Regions from separate parts of the Streptomyces sp. NPDC054796 genome, predicted to be linked through region 1. Evidence: riboswitches for the same ligand, from Rfam matches in the RefSeq annotation. Region 1 holds a riboswitch; each other region holds the start of a gene.
What was found. Region 1 has a riboswitch for cobalamin ahead of ACWGJ2_RS28060 (cobalamin biosynthesis protein). Riboswitches for the same ligand answer to the same signal wherever they lie in the genome.
Positions count from the first base shown of each region.

Region 2: linked by a shared signal. The riboswitch ahead of metE (5-methyltetrahydropteroyltriglutamate--homocysteine S-methyltransferase) and the one ahead of ACWGJ2_RS28060 (cobalamin biosynthesis protein) in region 1 are both predicted to bind cobalamin.
Region 3: linked by a shared signal. The riboswitch ahead of ACWGJ2_RS21250 (ABC transporter substrate-binding protein) and the one ahead of ACWGJ2_RS28060 (cobalamin biosynthesis protein) in region 1 are both predicted to bind cobalamin.

Region 1 is NZ_JBSHAO010000040.1:29,498-33,701, reverse strand. Features, by position in the region: gene ACWGJ2_RS28075 (lysozyme) at 1-147, shown strand, start outside; gene ACWGJ2_RS28070 (anion permease) at 365-1,786, shown strand; gene ACWGJ2_RS28065 (hypothetical protein) at 1,834-2,049, shown strand; cobalamin riboswitch at 2,193-2,414, shown strand; gene ACWGJ2_RS28060 (cobalamin biosynthesis protein) at 2,559-3,575, shown strand; gene ACWGJ2_RS28055 (cobyric acid synthase) at 3,572-4,204, shown strand, end outside.
Region 2 is NZ_JBSHAO010000022.1:101,944-106,147, reverse strand. Features, by position in the region: gene ACWGJ2_RS20060 (hypothetical protein) at 1-1,317, opposite strand, end outside; cobalamin riboswitch at 1,458-1,680, shown strand; gene metE (5-methyltetrahydropteroyltriglutamate--homocysteine S-methyltransferase) at 1,825-4,155, shown strand.
Region 3 is NZ_JBSHAO010000025.1:31,250-35,453, forward strand. Features, by position in the region: gene ACWGJ2_RS21240 (Tm-1-like ATP-binding domain-containing protein) at 1-914, opposite strand, end outside; gene ACWGJ2_RS21245 (hypothetical protein) at 1,043-1,258, opposite strand; cobalamin riboswitch at 1,464-1,643, shown strand; gene ACWGJ2_RS21250 (ABC transporter substrate-binding protein) at 1,688-2,761, shown strand; gene ACWGJ2_RS21255 (FecCD family ABC transporter permease) at 2,857-3,924, shown strand; gene ACWGJ2_RS21260 (ABC transporter ATP-binding protein) at 3,974-4,204, shown strand, end outside.

The DNA.
Region 1 (4,204 bases):
GCGGACTGGAGCAGGAGCGCGGGGCCGCTCCCGGCCGGATGGGGTACGCGTACCATCTGGCAGTACGCGAACAAGGGCAAGCTGCCGGGTGACCAGAATCTCTTCAACGGTTCGATGGCCCAGCTCAGACGCTACGCGCGCGGCTGACCAGCGCCCCTTCCCCTAAGTTTCCCCAAGGGGCCACCGGGGCCCCGGCGGTGATCTCAGAACACACGGGAGGGCGCGCGCAAGCGCCCCGGAAGCGCCGCTCACAACAGGCGTCAGGTAGTGACACTCCGACGCCTGCCGCAGTTCACCTTCCGTTCACCCGTGCTTCTTACGTTCACCGAGTCATCAACCTTCGAACTGATTGTGGCCTGGGTGAATGGAACACATCACGCTTCTCATCGGGATCGTGATCGTCACGGCCTTGGTGTTCGACTTTACGAACGGCTTCCACGACACGGCCAACGCCATGGCCACCACCATTTCCACGGGGGCTCTCAAGCCCAAGACCGCGGTGGCGATGTCGGCGGCCCTCAACCTCGTCGGCGCGTTCCTCTCGGTCGAGGTGGCCAAGACCATCTCGTCGGGAATCATTGACGAAGGCTCCGGTATCCGGCCCGAAGTGATCTTCGCGGGTCTCGTCGGCGCCATCATCTGGAACCTGCTGACCTGGCTGGCGGGCCTCCCCTCCAGCTCCTCCCACGCCCTGATGGGCGGCCTCATCGGCGCCACCGTCGCCTCCGTCGGCCTCGGGGCCGTCAACGCCGACGTCGTCGTGATGAAGGTCCTCATCCCGGCACTCGCGGCGCCGCTCGTCGCGGGCATCGCAGCGCTCGTCGCGACGCGGCTGACGTACCGGCTCGCCCGGCACGCCGACGAGGGCCAGACCGCCAAGGGCTACCGCGCGGGCCAGATCACCTCGGCCGCGCTCGTCTCCCTCGCGCACGGCACCAACGACGCGCAGAAGACCATGGGTGTGATCACGCTCGCGCTGATCACCGGCGGCGCCCTCGCGCCGAGCGCCGACCCGCCGGTGTGGGTCATCGCCGCCGCCGGCATCGCCATAGCGGCCGGTACGTACCTCGGCGGCTGGCGGATCATCCGCACCATGGGCAAGGGCATCACCGACATCCAGCCCCCGCAGGGCTTCGCGGCCCAGACCAGCGCGGCGGCCACCATCCTGGCCTCCTCGCACATCGGCTTCTCCCTCTCGACCACCCACGTCTGCTCCGGCGCCGTCATGGGCTCCGGGCTCGGCCGCAAGGGCGGCGTCGTGCGCTGGTCGACGGCGGGCCGGATGGTCACGGGCTGGGCACTGACCCTCCCCGCGGCCGGTCTCGTCGCCGCGGGTTCGGCCCTGCTGGCCGACCAGGGCGACTGGGGCGTGGCCACGGTCGCGGTCCTCGCGCTGGCGATCTGCCTCACCATCTGGGCGCTCTCGCGGCGCCAGCCGGTGGACCACACCAACGTGAACGACGTCCACGACGGCGCGACCCCCGCACCGGCCGACGGCTCCGGTGTTCCCGGCGTTCTCGGCGGCGCGGACGAGCCCGCCGGTGTCGTCACCGCGGCCATGCGCTCCGTCGCACCGCCTCCGGCCCCCGGCACGCCCGTCACCTCCGAGGCGGCGGCAGCGGCCCTGGGCGCGGACACGGCCGACGGGACCTCGTCCGACGAGACCGACGAGACCGCCTCCGAGCCCCGGCCCGAGCATGTGCCGTTCGCAGGAGCGGAGCCCACGCTTCCGGAGCCTCGCCCGCGCGCGGGCACCGCACGTCCCCGGTCCGGCGTCCCCTCCTAGAGGCCCCGGCACCCCACCCCGTCCAGGAAGTCAGAAGGAAGACCGCTATGAACATCGACTGGGCCGCTCTCGGCCAGGTCTTCGGCGTCAGCCTCGTGGCGACGGTCGGCCTGGTGGGCGTGTTCACGCTCGGCATCGTCGGCTCCTCGGCCCGCAAGGCGGACGGCACCGGCGCCCCGGCGCTCGCCCGCACCGGTGCCTACGCCTGCTTCGCGCTGTGCGCGGCGGCCGTGGCGTTCGGCATCTACCTCATCGCCGCCTAGCGACGACAGCGGACGACAGCGTCCGTCCGTCCGCACACGACGGCATCCTGACGAGGGGTACGAGCGGTTGCTCGTACCCCTCGTCCATGTGCGCCCGTGTGTCTCCTCACACTCTCCCGTCGCAGGTCAGGGCGAGTTGACGCCCTCTCGTGAACCGTGGTGGACTTCCCGTTGCCCAACGGCGGCAGGAGAGGAAGCCGGTGCGAATCCGGCGCGGTCCCGCCACTGTCACCGGGGAGCGCTCCCCAACCAGAAGGTCACGGCCCACGCGCACATGCGGGCTGGAAGGCCGGGGAGGGGGTCCGTACGACACCCCCTGAGCGCCGATCCGGGAGCCAGGAGACTCTCACCGCCGGTCACGTCGAGCCAGGGCGAGGACCCTGAGTGAGGACACCGCCATGCCCGGCTTCACCGCCAACCAACTCCTGGCCGCACGCCCTGACGTGGGCACGGCACGCCCGGTGCCCACCACGGCACCGGCCCTACGAGGCATGACGGCGCGCTGACGGATGCGGGCCCCACGCGCCCACGCCTGTGGCGCAGCCCTCGGATTCCTCGGCGACCTGCTGCTCGGTGACCCCCGGCGCGGCCACCCCGTGGCCGCCTTCGGGCGCGCCGCCGGTGCGGCCGAGCGCCGCCTGTGGCGCGACCGGCGCGACAGCGGCGCCGCCTACACGGCCCTGTGCGTCGCGGGCGCCGTCGCCGCTGCGACGGCGCTGACGCGCGCCGCGCGTGCGGCGGACCGCCGTACGAACAGCGCTGACACCGTGGCCCACGGCCCCGCGAGCGTCGCCCTCACCGCGGGCGTCACCTGGACCGTGCTCGGCGGCGCCGGGCTGGTCCGCGAGGCACGCGCCGTCGGCGCCGCACTGGAGGCGGGCGATCTGGCGGCGGCGCGGCGGCGGCTGCCCCATCTGTGCGGACGCGACCCCCAGGCGCTGGACGCCGACGGGATCGCGCGCGCCGTGGTCGAGTCCGTCGCCGAGAACACCTCGGACGCGGTCGTCGGCGCCCTCGTGTGGGGCGCGCTGGCCGGAGTGCCCGGGATGGCGGGCTTCCGCGCCGTCAACACGCTCGACGCGATGGTCGGCCACCGCTCCCCCCGCCATCTGCGCTTCGGCTGGGCTTCGGCCCGGCTCGACGATGTCGCGGGCTGGCCCGGTGCCCGGCTCACCGCCGTCCTCGCAGCGCTCGCGGGCCCGGACCCGCGCGGCGCGCTGCGCGCCTGGCGTACGGACGCGCACCGCCACCCGAGCCCCAACGCGGGCCCCGTGGAGGCCGCGTTCGCCGGTGCGCTGGGCGTGCGGCTGGGCGGAACGCTCTCCTACGGCGGGCGGACCGAGCACAGGCCCGTACTCAACTCGCCCGGACGCGCCGTGGAGACCGGTGACATCGCGCGCGCGGCGCGGCTGTCGCGTCGCGTCGGCGTGCTCGCGCTCGCGGTGACCGCGGCGGGGCGGCTCGCCGCCGGGGCTGCGCATTCCCGGTACTCCCGCGTGCGCGGGCCACGGAAGGGGACCTCATGAGCGGCACGGCCGACAGCGGCAACGGCAACGGCAGAAACGGCAACGGCGGCAACGCCGGACCGCGCCCGACCACCAGGGGCGGCGGCCTCCTCGTCGCGGGCACGACCTCCGACGCGGGCAAGAGCGTCGTCACCGCGGGCATCTGCCGCTGGCTGGCCCGCAAGGGCGTGAAGGTCGCCCCGTTCAAGGCCCAGAACATGTCGCTGAACTCCTTCGTCACCCGCGAGGGCGCCGAGATCGGCCGCGCCCAGGCCATGCAGGCCGCGGCGGCCAGGGTGGAGCCCAGCGCGCTGATGAACCCCGTACTGCTGAAGCCGGGCGGCGACCGCACCAGCCAGGTCGTGCTGCTGGGCAGGCCCGTGGGCGAACTCAGCGCACGCGGCTACCACGAGGGCCGCCAGGAGAAGCTGCTGGCCACGGTCACCGACTGCCTCGACGAGCTGCGCCGCACCCACGACGCCGTCATCTGCGAGGGCGCGGGCAGCCCCGCCGAGATCAACCTGCGGCGCAGCGACATCGTCAACATGGGCCTCGCCCGCGCCGGACGGCTGCCCGTCGTGGTCGTCGGCGACATCGACCGGGGCGGCGTCTTCGCGTCCTTCTTCGGCACGACGGCGCTGCTGGCCCCC
Region 2 (4,204 bases), on a different contig from region 1:
CTCCACCTCGCGCTGTATCTCGCGCAGCCGCGGCGACTCGCCCGGTGTGCGCAGCGCCCCGCCCATGGTGTGGCCCGCGCGGGCGATGACGATCGCGCCGCGGAACGTGCTGCGGCGGCTGCGCCGCGCGGGCAGCGGCAGCGGGGTGAGCCAGGACGACCAGTAGCGCCGCTCGCCCGGGTTCCACCGTCCGCCGGGCACGACCGTACGGGCCCAGCACCGCGCCAGCGCGCGCCGCCGCAGCCGCCGTTCGAGGTCGTCGAAGTGCCGGTTGGCGGTGTCGTGCAGGCGCTCCATCTCGTTCTCGGACAGGCGCGGGGAGCCCCTGCGTACCGGGGTGGAGCCGCGCGAGTAGGCGATGGCGGTGCGGTACGCGGTCTCGATGTGGCCCGGCCACAGCTCGGTGCACCGCTGGTAGATGTCGATGGCCTTCGCGTACTCCTTGGGCCGGTAGGAGCCCACCCGTTCGTGCAGCGCCGCCTGGTGGAGGCGGAGGGTGAGGTTGCCCGGCGAGTACTCGGCGGCGTCGGCGAAGGCGCGCAGCGCTGCGGCGTACCGCCGGGGGACGCTGTAGGCCAGCAGCGGCGCGGGCAGCGGCCGGGCCTGTTCGCGCGCCTGTGCCTTCTCCTGCTCGGTGACGCCGTGCCGGAACCGCGCGTAGCCGCGCACGTCGTGGTCCCAGCGCTCCCAGCGGGGGATGCGGCGGCGCATCGCGGGGAGGCCGCGCACGCTGACGGTGGTGTAGCAGGCGAGCGTCTCCACCAGTTGCTCGTCCCGCGGCTTCTCGACGACGGTGGCCGCCACGATCTGCCCCTGCGGCGCCCGCACGATCCGTACGGATACCCGGCGCAGCCCCTCCTCGACCGGCTCCATCTCGGTGAGGTGGACGTGGAACGCGCGCGGTCTGGACACCGTGAGCCGCACCACGGACTCCAGCCAGCCGTGCGGGGTGGACGACGCCTGCGGCGAGGGCGCGACGGGGGTGGGCGAGGCGGCGCCGGGCGCGAGCAGCGAGTCGTTCGACGTGGCGCTCAGACGCACCGCGAGATGGGCGGCCAGTTCACGGCACGCCTGGCGCCGCGCGGCGGCGGAACCGTCGCCCCCGCCCCCGCCTCCACCCTCGCCCCCGGTCTCGCCCGGCGCCTCGCCGTCGCCCGGGTCGGGGCGCACCACGAGGGGGAGGATGCGGCCCTGTCCCCTGAGGTACTGCGCGGCCGAGGTGACGGCACGGGAGAGCAGGATGATGAGCAGGCCGCCGAAGGCGGCGAAGATCCAGACGGCGACGCCGCTCGCGATTCTGATCCCCGTCTGGTCCATGGCCGTCCCCCCGGTGCCTCATCGTGGCAGCGGAACTCGGGGCTCAGTAGGGCGCGCAGGCGACGACGCGCACGCCACTGCGCCACGCGCCGGGGGACCAGGCGGGCCGGGGCGCACTGTTCAGTGCCGTTCCGCCGACGTAGGGTGGGCGGCGCAGTCGGTTCGCCCTGCCCTCCAGGCAGGCGCGTCGCAAGAGGGAATCCGGTGAGAATCCGGAGCTGCCCCGCAGCGGTGAGCGGAAACGACCGCCGTCATCAGCACTGGTCCCAGGAAGGGTCCGGGAAGCGACGGCCAGTAGGTGCCGGGCGAGAAGCGCCCGGCGGGTCCGCGAGTCCGAAGACCTGCCAACTGTCCGCGTACGAAACCCGTGCGCGGAGATCTCGGTGACCTCGAGGGCGGGTCGGCGGTACGGGAAGGGCGCGGACGGCGTGCGCCTCCCGTGAGCCTTTCCTTCGTCCCCTCGCTCGGCCTCCGGGGTCACCGACACGACTCGCGAAGGAGAGTTGAGTGACCAGCAAGTCCGCAGCCGCGGCAACCCGCGCCACTGTCCACGGATACCCCCGCCAGGGCTCCAAGAGGGAACTCAAGAAGGCCGTCGAGGGCTACTGGAAGGGCCGGGTCACCGCAGAAGCCCTGCGGGAGACCGCGGCCACCCTGCGCCGGGACAACTGGCGGCGCCTCGCCGACGCCGGGATCAACGAGGTTCCCACCGGGGACTTCTCGTACTACGACCATGTGCTGGACACCACCGTGATGGTCGGCGCCGTCCCCGAGCGGCACCGCGACGCCGTGGACACCGACGCGCTGGACGGCTACTTCGCCATGGCACGCGGCACCCAGGAGACCGCGCCCCTGGAGATGACCAAGTGGTTCGACACCAACTACCACTACCTGGTGCCCGAACTGGGCCCCGGCACGGTCTTCACCGCCGACTCCGCCAAGCCCGTCGGAGAGCTGAGGGAGGCGGTGGCACTGGGGCACACCGCGCGGCCCGTGCTCGTCGGACCCGTCACCTATCTCCTTCTCGCCAAGCCCGCGCCCGGCGTGGCGGACGGCTTCGAGCCGCTCACGCTGCTGGACCGGCTGCTGCCCGTGTACGCCGAGGTGCTGGCCGATCTGCGGGCAGCGGGCGCCGAGTGGGTGCAGCTCGACGAACCGGCGCTCGCCTCGGACCGCACGGCGGCCGAACTGAACGCGGCCGAGCGCGCCTACCGCGAACTGGGCGCCCTCACCGACCGGCCCAAGCTGCTGGTCGCCTCCTACTTCGACCGCCTCGGCGAGGCCCTGCCCGTGCTGGCCAAGTCGCCCGTGGAGGGGCTGGCCCTGGACTTCACCGGGCCCGGCGCCGCCAACCTTGACGACCTGGCACGCGCGGGTGGACTGCCGGGCAAGCGGCTCGTCGCGGGCGTCGTCGACGGCCGCAACGTGTGGATCAACAACCTGGAGAAGTCGCTGGGCACCCTCGCTTCCCTCCTCGGCCTCGCGGAACGGGTGGACGTCGCGCCGTCCTGCTCGCTGCTGCACGTGCCACTGGACGCCGCCGCGGAACGCGACGTCGACCCGCAGATCGCGCGCTGGCTCGCCTTCGCCCGGCAGAAGACCGAGGAGGTCGTCACCCTGGCCCGCGGCCTGAGCGGCGGCACCGACCTCATCACCGGGCGGCTCTCAGCCAACCGCGCCGACCTCGCCTCCCGCGCCTCCTCCGCGCTGACCAGCGATCCCGCCGTCCGCGCGCGCTGCGCGGCGGCCACACCGGCCGACGCGCGCCGCTCGCAGCCGTATCCGGAGCGCGCGGCGGCGCAGCGCGCCCGCCTGGGGCTGCCGCTGCTGCCGACCACCACCATCGGCTCGTTCCCGCAGACGACGGAACTGCGCACGGCCCGCGCCGAACTGCGGAGCGGACGCATCGACGACACCGCGTACGACCAGCGCATCGCCGCCGAGATCCGCGAGGTGCTGGCCTTCCAGGAGGAGGCGGGCCTGGACGTCCTGGTGCACGGCGAGCCCGAACGCAACGACATGGTCCAGTACTTCGCCGAGCGGCTGAACGGCTACCTCGCCACCCAGCACGGCTGGGTGCAGTCCTACGGCACGCGCTATGTGCGCCCGCCGATCCTGGCGGGCGACATCTCGCGGCCCGAGCCGATGACCGTCGCCTGGACCACGTACGCGCAGTCGCTCACGAACCGTCCTGTCAAGGGCATGCTGACGGGCCCGGTCACGATGCTGGCCTGGTCCTTCGTGCGCGACGACCAGCCGCTGGGGGAGACAGCGCGGCAGGTGGCACTGGCCCTGCGCGACGAGGTCCAGGACCTGGAAGGCGCGGGCACCGCCGTCATCCAGGTCGACGAGCCCGCGCTGCGCGAGACCCTGCCGCTGCGGGCCGCCGACAGGGAGGCGTATCTCGACTGGGCCACCGAGGCGTTCCGGCTCACCACGAGCGGCGTACGCGCGGACACCCAGATCCACACGCACATGTGCTACGCGGAGTTCGGCGACATCGTCTCCGCGATCGAGGCGCTCGACGCGGACGTCATCAGCCTCGAAGCGGCCCGCTCCCACATGCGGGTGGCGGACGAACTGGCCGCCGTCGGCTACCCGCGCGAGGTCGGCCCCGGCGTCTACGACATCCACTCGCCGCGCGTGCCCGGCGCGGACGAGGCAGCGGCGCTGCTGCGCAAGGGACTTGAGGCGATCCCCGCCGAACGGCTGTGGGTCAACCCCGACTGCGGCCTGAAGACCCGGGGCTGGACGGAGGTGCGCGCCTCACTGGAGCACCTGGTCGAGGCGGCGCGCACGGTACGGGCCGGACTGCCGCCGACGCCGACGCGGCGGTAACGGCGCAACGGCCCCCCTGAACGGCGGGCTCCGGCAAGCAGGTGGCCTC
Region 3 (4,204 bases), on a different contig from region 1:
AGGCGCCGCGCGGCGAAACGCTCGGGGACGGTGGCCTCGGGGCCGAAGTTGACCATGTCCAGGGCGCCCGGCGCGACGACCTGCGGGAGCGCAGCGGCGCCCGCCGCCGTGAGCCGGTCGGGGCCCGCGCTGAGCACACCGCCGACGAGGTCGTCGGCCAGCTCGGTCGTCGTCAGATCCAGCACACCGTCCAGCTGGCCGTCGGCGGCGAGCCTCTCCAGGGCCCGGCCGCCCACGCCCGTGGCGTGGAAGACCAGCACCTCGTAGCCCAGTTCCTCCAGGCGCGCCCGTGCCGCGTCCACCGCGGGCGTGGTGACACCGAACATCGTCGCGCCGATGACCTTGCGCCCCCGCGGCCCGGGCTCCGCCACGGCGCGTGCCCGGTGCGCGGCCATACCGGCCGCGGCGGCTGCCGCGTTGCCGAGTACGAGCCGCGAGACGGAGTTGATCCCGGCGATGTCCACCACGCTGTGCATCAGCGTGACATCGCCGCTGCCCACGTACGGGCCCACGTCCCCGCCCGCCATGGTGCTCACCAGCAGCTTGGGCACCCCGATGGGGAGCGCGCGCATCGCGCGGGCCGCGATGAACGAGCCGCCGCTGCCGCCGACCGCCAGCAGTGCGTGCAGGCGGCCCGCCTCGTACAGGTCCCGCACGACGTGCTCGGCGCCCTCCGCCATGGCCGTCACCGCCGTGTTGCGGTCGCCCGTCGCGCGCAGTCGCTCCAGGCCGTGGCCGGCGGCGCGTGCGACGGCCTCGCCCGACACGTCGGCGGCCGGTGCGCCCGGCGGGACACGTCGCACCCCGGCGTCGACGAGTACCACCTCGCAGCCCAGCTCCCGTAACCGCGCGCTCAGCCAGGCGTACTCCGCGCCCTTGGTGTCCAGGGTCCCGACCAGTACCACCGTCGCCATCCCGGCGCTCCTTCGCTCGACGATGATCCGATCCTGGGTGGTGCGACGGTGGCAGGTAAAGACCGGGGGACGGACGCGGACGGGCGGGGCGCGCGGGAACGGCCCCTCAACGGCCTCTCAGCGGCCCCTCAGAGTGTGGTGGGGCCCCGGCGCTGGAGCGCGTCGTGGGGTGTCACCTGGTACGGGCGCAGGGTGTGGGCACCGGGGCGCGGACGGTTCAGGTCGCGGTGCGGGTGGCCCGTGCCGGAGCGGGCGCGCGCGGGGTGCGCGATCCTTCTGACGGCGCGCAGGGCGACTCTGCGCAGGGCTGCGGTGGTCGGCGTGCGGCGGGTACGGGTGCGCATGGTGCCTCCCTCTGCTCTGTCCTCTCGGCCCTCTGCTCGGTGAGCCGCGTGTGCCGCGGCTGGCCCTTGGGACTCGGTGGCGCTTCTACCCGACGTGTAAGGCGTCAACCGCCCTTGATGTCCTGACGGCCCGGCACACCACCTCTCCGCGCCCCGTCCTCGCAGCTCAGCGCATCGGCCGCCGGGCGAACCGCCCAGGTCCGTGTGATAGCTTGCCGACGCCAGTCGAACCCCTGATGGGGTCAGGGAATCCGGTGCGAACCCGGAACTGACGCGCAGCGGTGAGGGACAGGGCGGGCGAGCAGAGGCCACTGGAGGAGTCCGGGAAGGCGCTCGGCCCGTGGGAGTCCCGAGTCCGAAGACCTGCTGGCGGTCCGCCCCGGCACCGGGGCGGAAGGACGCCGGGCCTCGCGACTGGGCCTCTGACGGATGGGAACTGTGGTGGCGACCTCACGCCGTACCCGCATCGCGGCCGTACTCCTCACCTCGCTGATGGCGCTGACGGCGGCCTGCGGCACAAAGGGCTCCGGCTCGGGCTCCGGGGGCGGGGGTGAGGGCTCCGGGAAGTCCACGGCGTCCGGGGGCTATCCGCGCACGCTGGAGAACTGCGGCGAGAAGGTCACCGTCGACTCCCCGCCCAGGCGGGCCGTCTCGCTGAACCAGGGCACGACGGAGATCCTGCTCTCCCTCGGCCTCGCCGACCGCATGGCGGGCACCGCCACCTGGACCGACCCCGTCGCCAAGGGCCTGGGCGAGGAGAACGCCAAGGTCGAACGTCTCGCGGACAACGCGCCCTCCTTCGAACGCGTGCTGGACGAGGAGCCGGACTTCGTGGCGGCGTCCTTCGAGTCGGCGCTCGGCAAGGGCGGGGTGGCCCCGCGCGGGGACTTCGAGAAGCTGGGCGTGCCGACGTACCTCTCTCCCACCGACTGCGCCAAGGACAACGGCGGGAGCGGCGACGGCGAGCGCGCGGAGCCGCTGCGCATGGACGACGTCTACGGCGAGGTCAGGGACCTGGCCGAGGTGTTCGGCGTGGAGAAGCGCGGCGAGAAGCTCGTCGCCGAGCTGAAGGCACGCACCGCGAAGGCGACGGAGGACGTCGAAGCGTCGGACACCCGGCTGATGTACTGGTTCGCCAACTCCGAGTCGCCGTATCTGGCCGGGTGCTGCGGTGCGCCGGGCATCATCACGCGTGCCGTCGGCGCTACGAACGTCTTCGACGACACACACGACGAGTGGCCGCAGATCAACTGGGAGCGGGTCGCGGACCGCGATCCCGACGTGATCGTCCTCGGCGATCTGAGCCGTAAGAGCGAGACGGCCGAGACCGCCGCCGCGAAGATCAAGTGGCTGGAGTCCAACCCGGTCACCCGCCATATGAAGGCCGTGGAGAAGAAGCGGTATGTGCTGCTGAGCGGCGCCGCGATGAATCCGTCGATCCGCACCGTCGAGGGCATCGAGAAGGTCGCGAAGGGCCTGCGGACGTTCGGGCTCGCCGGTTGAGTACGCCGCGCGAACGCACACCCACCACGCCGGCCGCGCCCGCACCGGCCACACAGGACGACGCACCCGCACGGGACGGCGCCGCCGACGGGCCGATGCTCGCCGCGCGCCTACGTGCCGCGCGATCGTGGAGCGTACGGGCCGCGCGCACCGGGACCGGCGCGGCGGTGCTGTGGGCCGCGGGTGTGCTGCTCCTCGCACTGTCCGTCGCGGTGGCCATCACCATCGGGCCCGCGGCACTGGGCGTCGGCGATGTGTGGCGGGTGGTGGCCGAGCGCCTCGGTGGCGCCGAGGCCGGTCTGACGCCGATCCGCGAGGGCATCGTGTGGGAGCTGCGGCTGCCGCGCACCCTGCTCGCCGCGGTGTGCGGTGCGGGCCTGGGGGTGTGCGGCGCCGTGCTCCAGTCGCTGCTGCGCAACCCGCTGGCCGACCCGTTCGTCCTCGGTGTGTCCTCGGGCGCCTCGACCGGCGCGGTGGCCGTGGCGGTGCTGGGCGTCGGCGGCGGGGCCGTGTCCCTCTCGGCGGGCGCCTTCGTGGGCGCGGTCGTCTCCTTCGGGCTCGTGCTGCTGCTCGCCTACACCTCGGGCGGGACGACGGACCGAGTGCTGCTGTCGGGCATCGCCGCCATGCAGCTCTTCTCTGCGCTCACCTCGTTCATCGTCTTCACCTCCGCCGACGCGGAGCAGACACGCGGGGTGCTGTTCTGGCTGCTGGGGTCGCTGAGCAGCGCCGGCTGGACGGACGTGGCCCTGTGCGCGGGTGCGCTGGTGCTGGTGCTCGCCGTGTGTCTGACGCGGGCCAACACGCTGGACGCGTTCGCCTTCGGGCAGGAGGCGGCGGCGGCCCTGGGCGTGGCGGTCCAGCGGGTGCGGATGCTTCTGCTGCTGGTGACGGCACTGTTGACGGCGGTGCTGGTCAGCGCGGCGGGCGCGATCGGCTTCGTCGGGCTCGTCCTGCCGCACGCCGCACGCGTGCTGACGGGTCCGGGGCACCGGCGGCTGCTGCCCACCACGGCGCTGGTGGGCGCGGTGTTCCTGGTCTGGGTGGACACGCTGGCGCGGACCGTGCTGGACCCGCAGGAACTTCCCGTCGGCGTGGCGACCTCGCTGATCGGGGTGCCCGCGTTCGTCGTGATCCTGCACCGCACGAGGAGGTCCCGGTGACGGCGGGCGCGACGGAACACGGGGCACGGGAGACCGGAGGGGGACGGGGATGAGTCTGCGCGCGCGTGATGTGGCCTGGCGTGCCGACGGCAAGCTGATCCTCGAAGGGGTCAGCCTGTCGCCGCGCCCCGGCGAGACGGTGGGGCTGCTGGGGCCCAACGGTTCGGGCAAGTCGACGCTGCTGCGGCTGCTGGCCGGAATACGGGCCGCCTCGGCCGGGGTGATCACCCTGGACGACGTGCCGCTGCCGCGGCTGAGCCGCAAGGACGTCGCCCGCCGG